3 regions of the Lysinibacillus sp. FSL R5-0849 genome follow, and region 2 is predicted to be linked to each of the others. Evidence: riboswitches for the same ligand, from Rfam matches in the RefSeq annotation. Region 2 holds a riboswitch; each other region holds the start of a gene.
The links. A riboswitch is a leader RNA that binds a small molecule or an ion and turns the genes downstream of it on or off. The one in region 2 is predicted to bind cobalamin.
Positions count from the first base shown of each region.

Region 1: linked by a shared signal. The riboswitch ahead of MKY80_RS21360 (hypothetical protein) and the one ahead of metE (5-methyltetrahydropteroyltriglutamate--homocysteine S-methyltransferase) in region 2 are both predicted to bind cobalamin.
Region 3: linked by a shared signal. The riboswitch ahead of MKY80_RS10520 (hypothetical protein) and the one ahead of metE (5-methyltetrahydropteroyltriglutamate--homocysteine S-methyltransferase) in region 2 are both predicted to bind cobalamin.

Region 1 is NZ_CP152004.1:4,318,700-4,325,116, forward strand. It holds gene MKY80_RS21345 (MATE family efflux transporter) at 1-607, opposite strand, end outside; gene MKY80_RS21350 (tyrosine-protein phosphatase) at 743-1,507, opposite strand; gene MKY80_RS21355 (ABC transporter substrate-binding protein) at 1,643-2,593, opposite strand; gene MKY80_RS21360 (hypothetical protein) at 2,577-3,134, opposite strand; cobalamin riboswitch at 3,295-3,494, opposite strand; gene MKY80_RS21365 (glutathione peroxidase) at 3,597-4,142, opposite strand; gene MKY80_RS21370 (hypothetical protein) at 4,231-4,782, opposite strand; gene ytvI (sporulation integral membrane protein YtvI) at 4,872-5,930, shown strand; gene MKY80_RS21380 (C40 family peptidase) at 6,015-6,417, opposite strand, start outside.
Region 2 is NZ_CP152004.1:2,425,810-2,432,226, reverse strand. It holds gene MKY80_RS11850 (SDR family oxidoreductase) at 147-911, shown strand; gene MKY80_RS11845 (hypothetical protein) at 1,264-1,881, shown strand; gene MKY80_RS11840 (DUF4177 domain-containing protein) at 2,105-2,293, opposite strand; gene MKY80_RS11835 (aminoglycoside phosphotransferase family protein) at 2,648-3,523, shown strand; cobalamin riboswitch at 3,681-3,860, shown strand; gene metE (5-methyltetrahydropteroyltriglutamate--homocysteine S-methyltransferase) at 4,140-6,417, shown strand, end outside.
Region 3 is NZ_CP152004.1:2,140,415-2,146,831, forward strand. It holds gene MKY80_RS10490 (ABC transporter ATP-binding protein) at 1-116, shown strand, start outside; gene MKY80_RS10495 (dipeptide/oligopeptide/nickel ABC transporter ATP-binding protein) at 150-860, shown strand; gene MKY80_RS10500 (hypothetical protein) at 960-1,292, opposite strand; gene MKY80_RS10505 (PH domain-containing protein) at 1,393-1,776, shown strand; gene MKY80_RS10510 (hypothetical protein) at 1,922-2,329, opposite strand; gene MKY80_RS10515 (hypothetical protein) at 2,693-2,926, shown strand; cobalamin riboswitch at 3,156-3,340, shown strand; gene MKY80_RS10520 (hypothetical protein) at 3,573-4,331, shown strand; gene MKY80_RS10525 (TetM/TetW/TetO/TetS family tetracycline resistance ribosomal protection protein) at 4,437-6,377, opposite strand.

The sequences.
Region 1 (6,417 bases), 1.9 Mb from region 2:
TACTAATCACTGAAGAGATGGCTGCACCTTTTACACCAAGCTCTGGTAAACCAAAATTCCCAAAGATCAGGCCGTAATTAAGGATAACATGCAGTACATTCATGCCAAGTGATACATACATCGTCTGTTTCGTCCAACCATGAACACGAATAATTGCAGCAAGGGCATTAATAATTGCTTGAAGGAAAATAAAACTCCCTATAATCACTAAATAACTTTGAGCATAATGAAGGACCTCACCTTGCAAGTTCATCATCGACATTAAATGACTAGCAAAGAAGAAAAATAGAACACTCATTATAAGGCCAACTGCCAAATTCATTGTGACTGCTAGAGCCGATATTTTAGCCGCTTCAAAAAACCGTTTCGAACCTAAATATTGTGATACAACGATGGACGCACCGTTGCCGACTACCTCAAGAATTAAAATAGCGATATGAATATATTGATTGGCTGCACCTACTCCTGACACAGCATTATCTGATAGAGCACTAAGCATAAAAGTATCGGCTAGTCCCATCAACATAAATAAAAACACTTCTAAAAAGATAGGCCATGTTAAATGGAATAGACTTAACTTAGTTGTTTCTTTTATTGTGTCTGCCAATACCTTCACTTCTCCTATACTTTTCTTAAAAATCTATTGTATCTTATCATAAATTTTCAGACTGTAAAGAGATTTATAGGAAGACAGCGCTTCCACATAAAAAATCCCTCTCACTAATTGTGAAAGGGATTTTATTTAGATTAAGCAATATGACTGTAATTGCTCACGCTTATCAGCCGTTAGACCAAACTCCTGCTCCAAAAAAGCTGTCTTTGAGCCATAACGATGATCCATAGCATCTAACGCTGCCTGTAAATAATCCTCACGAGCGGACATTAAAGCATAAAATTGCTGTAATTCTTGTTCATTATACTGGTGCTGGATCGTTTGAGCCATTCTTTCTACCATGGGACGCAAATGAATATTCGTATCTAAATAATCTTCCATAATGGTCTCTTCAGGTACGTCTAAAGCCAATAAAATAAGAGCTCCGCCAATTCCTGTTCGGTCTTTTCCAACTGCGCAATGATGGACTAGCCCTAAATTATCAGGGTTTTGTATAGTCATCATTAATTCTTTAAAAGAGGGATTATGAAAAGGCATTTGTGCATAAAAGTCCTTGAACATATCAGCGTTAACTACTTTATAAAACTCTCTACCACCTGTATTAGTTGGCATTTCAAAAGCATGCTTTCCCTTCGCAGGGATTTGAATATATCGAGTTTGTGGAAACACAGGATTAGGATTATGTTGTACTTCATTCGTGTCACGATAATCAAAAATTGTTTTAATACCTAATGTTTCAAATAATTCTTTATCTGTCGATGTCATTTTACCAAGTGCGGCAGAGCGATAAAATAAGCCATTTCTTATAACACGCCCATCCCTCGTTTGATATCCCCCCATATCTCGGAAATTATAAACGGCCTCAAACGGAATATTTTTTTGTATTTGCTTCACTGAACTACACCTCCCTATATTAATAAGCGTTCTTACCTTTATTCTATCGAACAAACTACATTAATACCAATTTTCACACTAGGTAATAAAATAAAAAATGCTAGCTGTAATAAACAACTAGCATTTTCTACGATCTTATTTATATAACTCTGGATACACAGCTTTAGCAACAAGCTCAACTGCTTCACCGATACGTGGACCTGGACGATTTGAGATATCTGTGTCAAGGGACTGAACTGCCTTGTTCTGAATAGCTGTTACCGTATTCCACCCATCACGAGCAAGGATTTCTCCAATTGGATTTTCTGTATAGTTGACTGTTGTTAAAATGACGTCTGGATTTCTCGCAATTACATCTTCCTCAGATATTTGCTTCCAGCCATCTAAATCTGCAAACACATTCTTTACATTTGCCGCATTTAATATTTCTTGTTGGAAAGTGCCAGAGCCTGCTGTATATATTTCTGGCTTTGGACTAATTTCTAAATAAACATTTTTTGGTGTTTTTACTTCCTTAATCTTTGTTTGCACATCAGCGATTTTTGCTTTAATTTCCTCGTTTAATGCCTTTCCTTTATCCTTAACATCCATAACAGCTGCAATTTGTTCGATATCTCCATATACATCATCAAATGTAGCCGCTGATTGAATAACAAATACTTTAATTCCTGCATCCTCGAGTGGCTTAAGTGCATCCTTCTCACCAATCGTATACGCAATAACAACATCTGGCTTTAACGCTAAAATTCGCTCACTGTTATAATTCACAGTATCAGAAACACGTTCGATTTTTTGGGCAGCTTCTGGATATGTATCATATTCAGTGGCACCTACAATTTTATCGCCAACCCCTAATGCAAATAGAATTTCTGTGTTACTTGGTTGTAAGGACACAACTGTTTTTGGTACTTCCTTAAACTCTATTTCTACACCACGATCATCGGTTACTTTGTAACTTGTTTGCTCAATTTTTTGTTCATCTTGGGTAACATTTTTATTTTTTGTATCTTCCGCAGTTCCACAACCTGCTAAAACGAGCGCTAGCAATAAAACCGATAGCCATTGTAAATTAAATAGTTTCTTCATTATTATTCACCTTTTTCTTTTTCATTGGATATGATTTACTCATAAACGGAATTTCAGCGATTCCAGCTTGTTGATTCGTATAGACAGCCATTACAAAACATACATTGGCTAATAAGCCTAAATAATCGAAGAGAATAGTCGGTACCTCTCGTTCTTCCGAAACCTTGTGTAAAGTTCGATATGATTTTTTCGCCTCACTACGACAAAGATGTAAAGCAGCAGCAGCCTCTGTTCCTTGAGGTAAAACAAAATTTTGAATCTCTTCCTTCACATGACTTACATAAAAATCATAGCGCTCACTTAACCAGGATAGATCCTCATCTGTAACTGCTAGCTTCCCACGAACCGAGCCATTCACATGATAAGCCATAGGTAAAATCTGTGTTAAATCATCTGCAACAACCTGGACATCCTCTTTCTTCACTATAGCTAGTGCAGCCCCTAAATGCGTTGTTAAACTATCTGTGCGAATCTCAAAATCGACAGTTGAAGCCTTCTCTCGCATAAAAGGATAACAAGAATAACGTGCATCTTTTTTCAACCTGCTGTCCCCCTTTTCATAATGAAAATCCTTACTTTTTTAGAACATAAAAAAACGTCGCTCCTCACGCAAAGGAACGACTAAAATAACATAATGATTGTCATAGAAACACGACACTGCCTATGTATTTGCCGTATATCCTCCTAGCTTCCGAAGAGTTGTTATACGTTCAAATAAAGGTCGGTCTCCTGGCTTGTACAACGCTCCTATATAATTAAATAAGAGCTATAAAGAACCTTCCCATTTCCTATGAAACAGTGGTTCATCTTTATAATAGTTGTACTTACAGTTGCGGAAACAGCTTCGGCTTATACCGAATTCCCGATTATGCTAGCTAGCACCTTTATTCTGCAAGAATAATTCACTTGTAAAGCAGTTTATCATAGTTTGATAGGAAAAAATAGTTGCGTACAAAAATGATAGTCGTTTTAGAAGAATTTTCATTTCCATAAAATCACTCTACTATAATACTTTTTCAATTGCTTGCTCAATATCAAGCTGTGAGTCTGTAGGCTCAAAGCGAGCTATGGTTTTTCCGCTTGCATCTACTAGGAATTTAGTAAAATTCCAGCGAATATTACGACCATCTAAAAAGCTTGGAGCAAGTTGAACAATTGCCTCAGCAAGCATTTTCTCCTGCATGCTTGCTTTTCCGAATTCACGAAAATCAACTTCATGTTTTAAATAATTAAATAAAGGATGTGTCGTCTCACCATTTACTTGGACTAGTTCAAAAATGGGAAACGAAACTCCATAGTTGACCTTACAAAGATGCGCAGTTTCCTCTCCATCTTCAGGATTTTGATGGCCAAACTGATCACAAGGAAATCCTAGAACGACAAAATTATTTTTGCCATATTTATCGTACATTTTTTGTAAGTCTTCAAATTGATATGTAAATCGGCATTGATTGGCCGTATTAACAATTAGCATCGTTTTCCCTCGAAAAGTTTCCATTGATAAAATTTCACCATTCGGCTTTCGTACTAAATAATTATAAATGCTCATTCCCTAACCCCTTTTGTCTTTTTCATATATTATAGTTGACTAATCTCCTAATAACCAAAGAGTTTGCACAAAAAACACCATCTCGTTACTAAGAACGGATGGCTGACTTATATTTCTTTTTATATTTAACATTTTGCTCTTCATTAATTAAGCGATGGGCTATGTCTAATAATTTAGGATCACTCGTTTGATCATATAATTTTTTTAAAGATACAATAATATCATAGCGAATGAGAGTAGGATGCTTTTCATCTAAACAGGTTTGAAATCTCTTGGCTAAATAAGATACGACTAAATCGCTTTGTACTTGACCTGCTAAACCAATTTTCCAAATAGCCTGTAATGTATGCCTTGCCGTGACGGGCTTTTCATCATAAGTCACAGCCCAAATCTTTAAAAAATCTTCTAATACTCTTTCTTCGGGATCACTTTTTGCAGCTAAAGCACATAAAATTTGTGCGGCAAGTGCACGTGCATGCCCATTTTTATATGTAAGCGCTTGTACAAGCTGTTCCCACACTGCATATGTCCAATCTACGGGCTCCTGCATAATTTTCATCAGTTCCTCGTAAGATTCATATTGAATATCTCGATCACGCTCTGTTAGATTACTAAAAAGTTGCAAAATCTCTTTTTCCATAATTTATCCCTACCTTTATTGTTTCAGAACGTCATAAAACTTGATTTATGTTACACTTAACTTAATTTTTTCGCAAAGAAGGTGAGTTTATGAATAAATTTAATGCTAGGAAATTGATTTTTCGATTGCTAGTGATTCTGTCCCTAATTATAGCCGCTTATTTTATTATTCCGGTATCTATGCCGTTAATATTAGCAGCTATCAGCGCATTTTTCCTTGAACCAATCGTCATGTTCTTTAAAAGGCGCTGGAAAATGTCTCGAAAAATTGCAGTTGCCTTTATATACATAGTGAGTGTCATTATAATTTCCATCATTTGCTATATTTCAATTACGCAGATCATGACGCAAATAATTTTATTGTCTAAGCAAGCTCCCTATTATATTTCCAAGCTATCAGATATGTGGCTTCATATGCAAGAAAATATTTCTAAATACACGGAAGACTTTCCACCCGAAGTAAGTACTTCGCTTCAAAAAACCACAATGGATTTCATAAAGAAAATTGAAGAAACGTTTTTAAGCTTCTTTAATTATAGCAAAGTTTCAGCCTTCTTTTCAGAGATTCCAAGTCTATTTATCAGTCTTCTCGTCTATATGATTGCCCTATTCCTATTTATGCTAGATCTGCCGAAATTGAAGCGCATTACTTATAAGTATTTAAAGCCAAACACAGCAAAGAAAATAAAAATTATTTTAAACCGTTTAAAGGATGCAACATTCGGCTATATGAAAGCACATTTATTTGTAAGCTTCATTATTGGAGGCGTTACACTTATTGGACTTTTATTAATCCAGCCTAAATATGCCATAACCATGACCATTATTATTTGGCTAATAGATATTGTCCCTTTTTTAGGCTCCATCATTATTTTAGCACCATGGGGGCTTTATCACCTTTTAATGGGAAACACATCTATTGCTGTAAAATTATTCATCTTAGCTGCTATTTTACTCATTATTCGTCGTGTAGTCGAGCCTAAACTAATGGGTGAGCATATTGGGTTATCAACTTTACCAACATTAATTGCCATGTTTATTGGTCTACAGTTATTTGGTATTATCGGTTTACTTGTCGGGCCATTTGTCATTATTTTCTTTATCGCCTTAAAGGAAACAGGCATCATAAAAGTAAATTTCAAAATTTGATACCAATAAAAAAGGTCATCTTTGTATTTTTCCCTTACAAAGATGACCTTTTTATCATGTTAATCGTCTATATAATATAGAGGCTTATTGAATTCGACCAAAGCCTACTAAATATTGATTCCACCAATCAAGTGATTCAATGACAACACCATTATTTTGAGCATCAATCATTGTGTTATTACCTAAGTAGATACCTACGTGCGCTACACCTGAGCCATAGCTAAAGAATACTAAGTCACCAACGCGTGCTTCCCCAGCAGAAATACGTTGTGTTGCTAAATATTGTTGAGATGCAGTACGTGGTAAAGAAACGCCTGCTTGTTTATAAGACCATTGTACAAGACCTGAGCAGTCAAACCCTGAAGTTGGGTTACTACCACCCCAAACATATGGACGACCAAGGAATTGTTTTGCTGTAGAAATAGCATCACCTGAAGAGGCAGTACCAGCGCCTGAACCAACGATAATTTTTTGTGGTTGTTGACCA
Region 2 (6,417 bases):
ACAATTGGGCTATTTTCACGTAGAGTTGAATTACAGTTGTGACGAAAAACCTCCTTGAAACCGAATAGGAGAGCAACATTTCAAATAATGTTCCTTGTTATAATTCTCTATGTAATATAACTATGTTTGAACAAGGAGATGGAAGCATGAGTAAGTTAACAGGCAAAATCGCTTTAGTTACAGGATCAAGTCGAGGAATTGGCCGCAGTATTGCATTGCGTCTGGCACAAGAGGGGGCCTTTGTTGTCGTTCATTACGGGAAAAGACGTAATGAGGCAGAAGCAGTTGTTCACCAGATCAAACAAAGCGGAGGAAATGCTTGCGCGATTGGTGCTGACCTTAGTACTCTAGATGGTATTCAAGATTTATTTACTACTTTGGATGATACAATTCGGGAGTATATGGGCGGTAGTGGATTCGATATTCTTGTCAACAATGCTGGAATTGGTCAAATTATCAGTTTAGATGAGACGACGGAAGAATCATTTGACGAGGTAATGAACATTAATGTTAAAGCACCACTTTTTGTTACTCAGCAAGCTTTGCCACGTTTAAAAGAAGGAGGGCGTATTATTAATATTTCATCCTTTGTGACACGTGCAGCTTCGCCAAGTGTCTTCACGTACAGTATGTCCAAAGGTGCTATCGACACATTTACACGTCTTCTAGCCAAGGAACTAGGGAGCAGTAATATTACGGTAAACGCCATCCAGCCTGGAATTATTAATACAGAAATGAATGCTGATACTTTGGGAAACCTGGAAGGACAAAAATATGCGGCTGGTCTTTCAATTTTCAACAGATGGGGAGAACCCGAGGATGTGGCAGATATTGCCGCCTTTCTTGCTTCCTCAGACAGCCGTTGGGTAACAGGTCAATTGCTCGATGCGAGTGGAGGATCTCATCTATAGAATAGTTTAAGCAGTTACTGAGGAATGAACTCTGTATTGGGCAGGGCTCATTCCTTTTAATTTTCCTTTCAATCGTTTGTTAGTGTAAATAGTAAATTCTCCAATTCTGAAGTGAAATGTTCCATACTTTCAGAGTTTAATACTCGTGCTTTTCTGAAATAACGAAAGCGTCTTTATAGTGGAATGAGATGTATTGAGATAACCGGGTAGAGAAGTTCATTCATTTGCCTGCCTGAATATAACGATAAAAAAGGATATTTGATTTTTCTTGAATGAACTAAATCTAATACTGTTGTAGGCTGTTACGTGGGTGTAATGAACATATACTTAGGTTGAAAGGAGGTATTTATTTGTGACACAAACATCTAGAGCGATTCCTAGTGCCGCAGTCCGCGGAACGGCATCTGGTGTATTTTTTATGGCGTTTTTTGGTACTCTGTGGGCGTACACGGGAATTATGGGATTGCAAGGCTGGGGAGTTCCATTATTGTTAGTTACTGCTGTTGCCATAGGTATAGCGCTGTTCATCGGCGGTTTTTCATTAATACGAGCATCGAGAGAATTGACGAATCAGGTTTCAAAAACAGACTTAAGGCATGGGAAGCGTACGTCGTTTTGGTTTAACATTATTTTTGCAGCAGAGGGTTTGGCTATAGCCATCACAATTGCTGTCAGTAATGCTACTCGTCACCCTGAACTTATACCTGTCATAATAGCTCTTATTGTCGGTGTCCATTTTTTTCCATTGGCACCTCTTTTTCAAGTCAGACTCTACTATTTTACCGGCGCACTCCTTTGTTTACTTGCTATTATGACATGGCTATTTGTACCTGGAACAGTCACACTGGGGGGACATCAAATCAATGCATTTATGTCTGTAGTGGGCTTTGGCTCTGCCTTGATCTTGTGGGGAACTGGTCTTGCAATATGGCTAATGGGCAGAAGATTGCTAGGTATCGTCCCAAAATAAGTGAGATGGAACTTTACACCGGAAAAGTAAAATATGTATTCAGCTAATAGTATGCATTACTTTAACAATCAAAAGACAAATCAGCGTCTTGATAATCAGTAATCGGGAACTTTTCCGTAATACGGAAAGCTTCTTTATTACTGAAAAGGAGTAAATTGGTGAATAACACATATAAATGAGGGTTGGATATTTATGCTTCCCCAAATAGAAAAACCCCTCACATCTAATTAAGGGGTCTCTCGAATATTAATTCAAAATAAGCTGCGGAACCATATCCTTTAGTTGAAGGAGCAAAAATTTGAACAAATCTCCATCCTTCAGATGCGTATTGGTGAATTATATTTTGATAATCTTCTTTTGGTTTACTACCCCAAGCATTTAGTTCCACTTTAACGAAATGGTATTCGTACATTATGATCACCTCTAGAAATAGTTGACTTAATTAATATACGAAGAAAGTAGAAGATAGTTTCATAATTAGATTTTTAATTGGAATAAACGACCAAAGCCAATATTGAGTTTTGAATATTGAGTTGGAGATAAACCCACCACTGTTTATTCAACAATCAGGCGCTTTTCGTAATAAGGAAAGCGTCTTTATTCATGGCAATGGCCAGATTGTGGAGCATCTTGTTAAGTGATTTGGATTTTTTTGTTAAAGTATAGTTGAGTTTGTGAAGAATTGTTTTTAAACTAAAGGAACAGATAGTTCAACAAGAGTTTACGTATCAAAAAGCTAGAAAGAGACTGAAAGGGAGTATTACTAATGAATAATAACTTTATTGAAAACATTCAATCGCTTTATTCCGACCTTTCCATTGAAGACATTTATCCTAATGAAATTGGACAGAATAATGATGTGTTAATTGTAAACAAATCTTTGGTTTTTAGGTTTCCAAAATATAAAATTGGAATCAATCAATTAATAAGAGAGACGGAAATTTTAAAATACATTAAAGGTACCATTTCAACTCCTATTCCGAATCCAATTTATCAATCTTTTGAAGAGTTAGAACCAGGTAAGGTCTTCACCGGATATCATCTAATAGATGGTGTTCCTTTGTGGAAGGAAAGTTTAATAGGTGTGAAGCGTGTTGATTTAGTTAAAGGGTTGGCAAAACAACTTGTTTCTTTTCTTGTAGAACTTCATTCTATATCAGGAGAAAAAGCAAGTCGAGATTTGAAACTAAAGGTTCGTAATCCTCATGAAGAGATGTATAACTTGTATAATAAGATTCGAAATAAATTATTTCCTTTTATGAGAAAAGACGCTCAACAGGAAATCTCACAATCTTTTGAAACGTTTTTAAACGGGAAGGCATTCTCCAATTTAGATATAACGCTTATACACGGAGATTTCGGTGCATCTAACATTTTGTGGGATCCAGAAACAAGTATGATTTCTGGGATAATAGACTTTGGTGGTTCGGGTTTAGGAGATCCAGCGTATGACTTTGCTGGAATACTTTCTAGCTATGGTGAGGATTTTTTTGATATGTGTATTAACCTATATCCTAATGGTCAGGAAATTTCTGAACGAGTTAAATTTTATAAAAGTACATTTGCTTTACAAGAAGCATTGCACGGGATTGAAAATGGAGATAGACAGGCTTTTGAAGCTGGAATTAAAGATTATAAATAGTTTTCTTGTACAATTAATGTGGAATCAGTTCAATTAATATAAGGCATTATCACTAAGAGCCCAATTGTTGATAATTAAAAACAGAGTAAATAGATAAAGTTTTATGTAAAAACAATTTCTACTATTCTGAAATATATGGTATAGTATGGGCATAACTGAATATAGTGTAAGAAATGGTGCCAGATGAAAGTCTGGCTTAAAAGGGAAGTCGGTGCAAATCCGACGCTGTCCCGCAACTGTAATTCGGAGCAAATCACAAATGCCACTGGGAAACCGGGAAGGCTGTGAGGCGTGTTGATGAGAAGCCAGGAGACCTGCCAATTTCTAGTACACACCAAATACCTACGTGGAAATAGGTGGTGAATAGTGACCAAAAAGGCACTGTGCGATAACAAGTGATTTTACGAAAATTCTACTTTTTCGTATTGTTTTTGTCTTAATAAATTTACCATGCAGCCATTTTCCGAGAAGGGGAATGGCTTTTTTTCATGCTACTATTCTGTATTCCAGAGCAAAGTCCACTGGTTTTCATATAGAGCCACTGAATCTAGCATGGGATGACACAAATTTGTAAGAGCAAGTAACCATAAACTTATTGATGAAAGGGAGATTAAATATGACTTATACTAGTACACTCATTGGCTATCCATATATCGGAGATGATCGCGAATGGAAGAAGGCGTTAGAAGCATTTTGGCGTCAAGAACGAACGGAAGAGGATTTTCAGGAAACCCTAAAAAGTATTCGGTTATCGCGGATTGAAAAGCAGCTACAATCTGGCATCGATATGGTGACAGTGGGGGATTTCACATTGTACGATAGAATGTTAGATACAGCCTTAATGTTTGGCTTAGTACCCAAGCGCTTTAACTGGCAAGGTGGAAGGGTAGATTTACATACCTACTACAGTGTAGCGAGAGGCAATCATTCAGCAGTAGCTAGTGAAATGACCAAATGGTTTAATACCAACTATCACTACATTGTCCCTGAATATGAAGGGCAACCGCTGCAACTAACTGAAAATAAGGTATTGGCCGACTTTTTAGAGGCAAAAGAAGCGTTCGGTATTATTGCGAAGCCGACACTTATTGGCCCCTATACATTTTATAAGTTAACTAAGGGCTACAATAAATTAACGCAGGTCGAATATTTATTAGCTCTATTACCTCTCTATGCTCAGATTATTCAAGAATTAGTAGATGCAGGTGCCCAGTGGATTCAATTAGAAGAGCCTTCTTTAGTGACGACACTCGACTCAGCAGAACGGAAGCTAGTACAGGAAATCTATGCTCAGTTAGCGACAACCGTTCCAGCAGCAAAACTAATGCTACAAACATATTTTGAAGCATTATGCTCCTATGAAACATTGATTACATTGCCTGTCCAAGGGTTTGGTTTAGATTTCGTACATGGCTATAAAGGGAATATGGAGTCCCTTCGAAAATTTGGTTTCCCTCAGGATAAAGTTTTAGCTATTGGTATTGTTAATGGTCGTGATATATGGCGTTCCAACCTAGCGGAGGCTAACGCCACGATTCAAGCTATTGAAAAGCTTAGCGATGCTAAGGAATTGTGGATTCAACCCTCAAGTAGCCTTCAACATGTGCCAATATCTACTTCACTTGAAAAGAAGCTGGACCCTGTTCTCAAACAAGCACTGGCGTTTGCTGATGAAAAAATCGAAGAGCTTATTGAGCTCACTAAATATAGAAAAAATCAAGACGGAACGCTACGTCATAATTTCTCAGCAAGTATGAAGGCCATTGAAGCACTAAAAAATCATTCAATTCGTCAAAATAAGATTATCCAACAAGCCGCTCAATCCTTATCAACAAAGGATTTTGAGCGACATAATGATTTTAGTCAACGTCAAAAAATACAGCAGCAGGCATTAGGACTACCCCTTTTCCCAACAACGACAATTGGCAGCTTCCCTCAATCTGATGAGGTGAAGAGAAATCGTAATGCTTGGCGAAAGAAACAATTGTCGAATGAAGACTATGAAGCATTTATTGAACTGGAAACAAAACGCTGGATTCACTTGCAGGAGGATCTTGATATAGATGTACTAGTTCATGGAGAATTTGAACGGACAGACATGGTTGAATATTTCGGTGAGAAATTGACGGGCTTTGCCTTTACTGAAAAAGCATGGGTTGTTTCGTATGGCTCTCGCTGTGTGAAGCCTCCAATTATTTATGGAGATGTTGCATGGTCTTCAGCCATTACCGTGAAAGAGTCTGCGTATGCCCAAAGCTTAACGAAGCGCTTTGTAAAAGGGATGCTGACAGGGCCAGTGACCATTTTAAATTGGTCCTTTGTACGCGATGATATTTCTCGAAAAGATGTGGCTTATCAAATTGCATTAGCACTTCGCAGGGAAGTGGAAGCACTAGAAGCGGCTGGCATCTTCATTATTCAAGTGGATGAACCAGCACTCCGTGAAGGGTTACCTCTTCGTAAAGAAGAATGGGGGGCTTACTTAGACTGGGCGGTCAATGCCTTCAAGCTTGCTACATCGAGTGTTAAGGATGAAACACAAATTCATACACATATGTGTTACTGCGAATTTAACGATTTCATAGAACCCATTAGCGCGCTAGATGCAGATGTGATTTCTATTGAAACATCACGTAGCCATGGAGAGCTAATTTCTTCCCTTCAAGTAAAACCTTATACAAAAGGAATCGGATTAGGTGTTTACGATATTCATAGCCCACGTGTGCCGAGTGAAGGCGAAATGTTAGCCATTATGAAAGATAGTTTACAAGTTCTAGACAAACATCAATTTTGGGTTAATCCTGACTGTGGCTTAAAAACAAGGAAAGAGCCAGAAACAATCGCGGCTTTAGCTAATATGGTAGGTGCTACTAAAATATTGCGTCAGGAGGTGA
Region 3 (6,417 bases), 290 kb from region 2:
CTGATTCCATGCTGGTGATGAAAAATGGTGAAATTGTAGAAAGTGGGCAAGTATCGGAAATTTTTAAGGAGCCCAAGCATCCATATACGAAGCGGCTTGTCGCTCATCATTTTTAGGAGGCGTTGATATTGTTGCTTCATGTTGATCAGGTGAATAAAAGCTATCGAGCAGGACAGCGAATATTGAAGAATATAAACCTAACAGTTGGAAAAGGTGAAATCGTAGGGCTTGTGGGAGAAAGCGGTAGTGGAAAAAGTACTTTGGCCAAACTAATTATGCAGCTAGAAAAGCCTGAAAAAGGGGCTCTGTTTTTTGAAGAGCAATTAATGACGAAGCAAAATCGCTCGTATTTTTATGAAAATTGCCAAATCATTTTTCAAAATGCTACGGCTGCTTTAAACCCCGTGTGGACCGTCAGGGAATTGTTACGCGAGCCCATACAGGTGGCACACAAGTCCTTCACGGACCGCGAAATACAGACAATGCTTGAAATGGTAAAGCTCCCATCAGATATTTTAGAAGCCCTGCCTTCTGAGCTAAGTGGAGGGGAGCGACAACGGGTTAATATACTAAGATCGATTTTAGTCGAACCTCAACTATTAGTATGTGATGAAATCGTTTCGAGCTTAGACCGCTTGATTCAACGAGAGATAATCGATTTATTAGTGACTTTAAATAAAGAAAAAAACATGGCGATTTTATTTATCTCGCATGATTTAAAGGCAGTTTCTTATTTGTGTAATCGCATTTACGTGATGAAATCGGGTGAAATTGTTGATGAGAGCCGTAAATGCGAAGGTGGCTTTGCTTTTACAGACAAGTATGCGCAAATGCTCTTCCAAGCCTTAGAAAACGAATAACATGAAAATAAACCGAAAAACACTTTCCTTATCTGAATGGAAAGTGTTTTTTATTCTTCTTTCAATGATCTGAGTGGGGCGGTCAAATCCTCAGAGGGGCTATAGATTGTATGGGTATCCCTTACGTTCATCCATGTACCAAAGATGAAAGCTATATTGGTTTCCAACCGTATCCACTACTTGTACGTCAAATTGTGGGGCAGCCATATTGACAGTTCCCTCATTTATCACTGCTGTCGTCATTCCTTTATGGAATAGGTTGAGAGAATCCTCATCCTCATATCCTTTTATAAAATCAGTATGCACAGAGCCAAATATAACGCTGTTAGAAATGCTGATCTTAGCCAATTTCTCAACTGCAAGCTCTTCATTCGTACAGCCTAAAACAACAATGGCTAATAGGGACATGACAATGAATAGGTGTGTTCGCAATGAGCCTCCTCCTTATAGAATAAATATTACAAAAACGAGGGTCGTAGCCCAGTTTTCATCATAATATAGTAAACAAACAAAAGCTGAAAGGGGATAAAGCATGGGTTTATTTGATGGATTAATCGGCAATGCAAGCGAGGTGAATTTTGAAAAATTACAGGAGGAGGTCAATGATTTACTAATTCCAAACGAAACCATTAAAAATGCCTATAAAATTATTAGAGACATATTTATTTTTACGAATAAACGATTAATCCTCATTGATAAGCAAGGAGTGACTGGCAAGAAAACGGAATACCATTCCATTCCCTATAAAAATATTGTCCATTTTTCAGTAGAAACGGCTGGTACATTTGATTTAGATGCTGAGCTAAAAATATGGGTATCAGGCAGTTCATTACCCATCCAAAAAAACTTCAATAAGGCGACCAATATTTATAAAGTGCAAAGTGTTTTAGCGCAGTATGTTTTAGGCTCGAATTAATGGTACCTATAGAAACAAAAGCAAAACACATCCAAAGCCCGCATATATGCGAGGCTTTTTTTGTTGTGATTAGAGGACAAATCATAGTGTTAGGTGTAGTTAAAAGTATATGGTAACTTTCGTATTACTTATATTTGGCATTAAACTATTCATTAGTAGAAAGGGGATGAATGTCATACAAGGTGCGAGATTTCTCGATATATTTTACAGTACAGTCGTAGGTTCCTTGTCTAACATCACTAAATTTATCAAAATCTCCAGTGAAATCAAGTTCGCCGTTAATGTCTACAAGTAGTTCGTGGATTGCGGTTCTTCCGTTTGATTCAAACTTTCTTACGGTACATTTACCAGTAACTATTTGAAAATTTTTAGTTTGAATAGCAATAAAATCTTCGATTGACCATACAACAAGAAACAAACATAGGACGCTGAAAAAAGACGCAGTAATTATAACCCCATAAAAATCCTTGTGACTACGTTTATTCTTTATAAAAAAGATTAGGAGAGATGTGCAAATGAGTAGCCCAATTAGTGGGAAGATGATGTCTAACAAAATATATTTCTCCTTTTGAATAACATATAGGCTATTATTCTACAATTATTTTTAATTACTTACTAGTAGAAATAATTTTTTGAAACAGTTTATTTAAGAAGAAAGTCAATCACACAATGTAGTTATTAGAAAGCAAAGCTACAAAGAAATCGAAGCGCTAATTGAAATCTCTCTCGCAACTTTAGCGAGCGAAAGAAGTGAGCAAATAAACTTGATCGATTTTTTGCGTTGAAAGTTCGTGACCCAAAAGTTCTCTATGCTGATCGGTGCTTTATGCTGCTCTGGCCTTACGCACAACTTTTTTTCTTTTTGAAGAACAATAGTTATAATATACACATTAATATTTGTAAAGATGGTGAAACAATGGAACAGATGCTAAAGGAAATAATGTCTCCAAGTAATCAATATAAAGTTCAAATTATAAAACGGAGAGATGGTCTTTTTACAACAGAAGTATATATGTGGCAAGAAGACTGCGGATATGAATTTTGGAGTCCTATTAAAATAGGATTGAGTTTGATTGAAACTGAGGAAGTAGCCGTAACATTAGCCATTGAACAATTAAGACAATACTCTGGTGAAATTATTACTCTGTAGTTACATCACTCAACACTGTCATACGTAGGGAGAATCAGTCAATCGGGTAGATAATTGTTTAGAGTCTTCTAAGTGAAGTTAGTTATTAGTTTGAATATTCTGAAATATCGTAAGATAATAATAAAGAAACTGGAATATTTTATGTTATTTGACATCGGAAATAGACTACCTTACAATTGATTTTAATAGTCTGTAAGGAATGTATAGAACACAGCATTCCTCCACAACTGAATAGCGTGTAGTAATAGGTGTAAATTGCGTGCAATTTGCTTAAAAGGGAAGTCGGTGTGAATCCGACACTGTCCCGCAACTGTAAATGTGAGCGACTTTTCAGCAACCACTGTCAAATGATGGGAAGGGGAAAAGTGGCGATGACCATGAGTCAGGATACCTGCCTAGTTACGAGTACACACCATAAACCTACGAGGAATAGGAGGTGGCATGTTGACAAAACAGAATGCTCTGTTCGTCACAGTACGTCATACGCCCAAAGTTCATGAAAGGGTTCATTTTAGAACTCCTTCACATTTACTTAGGGTTTGTTTGGCATTGTGTGATGAAGCACATTAAAGCGAAGGATTTCCTCAAACATAGTAGGAAGTCCTTTTTGTTTTGAAAATATGTACGCAAAGGGGATGCACATAGGATGAATATTCATGCAACGACAACACAGGAAACGCCTTTTGTAGATATGACGATTTGTAAGCAGTCACGGACAGAAATTGCTAAGAAAGCGAAAACAAGAATGGTGGTCGAATCACTAATTGATCAATTATTAGCAACGAGACTGATTCGCAACAATCGTTTTTTTGAGCAAATCTTATATAATAAAGACATTATTTGGATACAAAATGGGGAGGTAGAAGGCCATCTTTTTGCTCAGGCGAATTTAACGGATCAACTGAAAACGAAGACGAATAGCTTTATGATGTATATGCCAACCAACCCTATTGTTTATGAGGTGAATGGGGAGCAGTACCACTTAATTACACGCATTGATTCAACACGAGCAAAGCCTAATCTTGACCGTCTTTCACAGGAGCCCAATCCAGTGTTAAGCGCTGCACGTGTCAATGATTTACTATGCTCGATTGTCATACGTTTTTATGAAACGTATATGAACGATTTAGAGCAAATTCCTCATCAGGATAAACTAATTGCATTTGCACAGCAGGAATACACGCAGTTTCTTCAAGCCGTTCAGGAATTAAATGATTATCACTTTAATTGGCATCCACGTGGGAACGGCCACGAGCTATTATTAACATTAATTGATCAACTACAAATATTAAAAAGTCAGCCTGGAAAAGTAGTTATCGACTTCACGAATACGCAAGGTTATGTGGTGGTTGAACCTGCCTATCCGGTGCACAAGCCTTCAAAGAAAGCTGTTGGTGCCATATAAAAGCAAGCCCTCCATGAAGCGGAGGGCTTGCTTTATTTTTTGTAGGGATATTCTACCTTCATCTGAAGTACTAGTTCAACAGATTTGCCATGCTAGTACATGAACTTAGCTCTGACAATGCATGGCTGCTTGCGCCTCTTGCCAAGGGACAGAATAGCCTTTACCTTTTGAACAAAAAATGCTGGAAGAACTGTATTCAGGGTCGGCATTTTTATCATAGCCTATTTGAGATATTACTTCTTCTGCATGATGACACACATCATAGCCATCAAATTGGAGGGTAAGCGCACCTTTCCCATTTGTATAGGCGGCAAAAATCGTGCTATAGCTCATGAAGGTCGCTACTGGTGCACGTCCTGTTAATACAACGTCTGTTTCAGTGAGTACAGGGTCGTCGAAGGTGCCAGCAGCCTGTTGAATGTCGGTCATCATACGGCCAATAAAGTCATTGGAAGCCTTCATTTTAAAGCGATAATACGGCTCAAGCAGGACGTTCTGTGCTTGTTCCAGTCCTTGGCGCAGTGCTCGGAAAGTGGCTTCTCGGAAATCACCGCCAGACGTATGTTCATTATGTCCACGTCCCGTTAAAAGCGTAAAATGAATATCTGTTACTGCGTAGCCTGTGAGTAAGCCATGATGATCACGTTCAAACAAATGCTTCTCTACGAGGCGCTGGTTGCCCACTGATAAATCATCTGCATGGCAGGCATTGCTAAAGGTAATGCCAGTCCCACGTTCATTTGGCTGCATTAATAAATGAATTTCTGCATAATGCTTAAGTGGTTCAAAATGTCCGTAGCCTGTAACGGTTGTCGCAATTGTTTCCAAATATAATATTTGCGGCTCTCCAAAAGAGATGTTTAATGTAAAGCGCTTCAATAATACTTCTATCAGTACCTCTAACTGAATGACACCCATTATATGCACATGGATTTCCTGAAACTTTTCCTGCCATACGACACGCAATGATGGCTCCTCGGCCTCTAGTAGACGGAAAATCTTTAATACTTCTTTAATATGTTGCTCACCCTCATATTGAACTTTTGCCTGTAATGTAGGGACAAGCTCATAGGGCTGTGATAGCGTGTTACTGCCAATGCGATCGCCAATGTGTGCCTGGCTGAGCCCTTTAACAGCGAAGATTTCACCAGCCTCAACATGCTGAACAGTTTCAAAACGGCTGCCGTTATAAAGACGAATTTCTGTTACTTTCTCTGTAAGGTCTCCAAACGTAAATTCATCTCGAACATGTAATTTGCCTGTTAAAGCCTTGATGAATGTTAAACGCTGATGGCCATCATGTCGTATTTTAAAGACCTCTCCTTGAAACGGTGCTTCCGGCTCGAAGTGAGTACCCGTTATGAGTGGAAGTTGAGCAATCAATTCTTGAATGCCTTCATCTTTTAATGCCGAACCAGTAAAGCAGGGGAAGGCGGATTCATTTTTAATCATCGATTGTAGGTGCTTCATACACAGGCCATGCTCCAATGCTTCATTCAAAAAGGCATCCAGGAGCTTTTCATCACGCTCCGCCAGCCATTCCATGATTGTGCTGGAAACATAATTCTCCTGAAGTGGTTCATCGACGAATAATACATGTTCCGAGAAATCTTTATGGAGCTGGGTCATCACAGCCCTTACATCTGCTCCGTCACGATCTATTTTATTAATAAAAAAGAATGTAGGGACATGATAGTTTCGTAAAAGCTGCCATACCGTTTCAGTATGACCTTGAATACCCTCTACCGCACTTATAATAATGATGGCATAATCCATGACACGGATGGCACGCTCCATCTCTGGGGAGAAATCGACATGTCCTGGTGTATCAATCAACGTATATGTATCGTCGCCAATAGTCATGCGTCCTTGCTCGGCAAATATCGTAATGCCCCGTTTGCGCTCAAGCTCATGATTATCTAAATAGGCATCCTGATGATCGACACGTCCCCGCGCTTGAATACTATTTGTATGAAAAAGCACTTGCTCAGAAAAGGTTGTTTTTCCTGCATCAACATGAGCAAGAACCCCAATCGTCTTGTACATAATAAATCCTCGTTTCTATAAGTAGCTATCTTCTCATTGT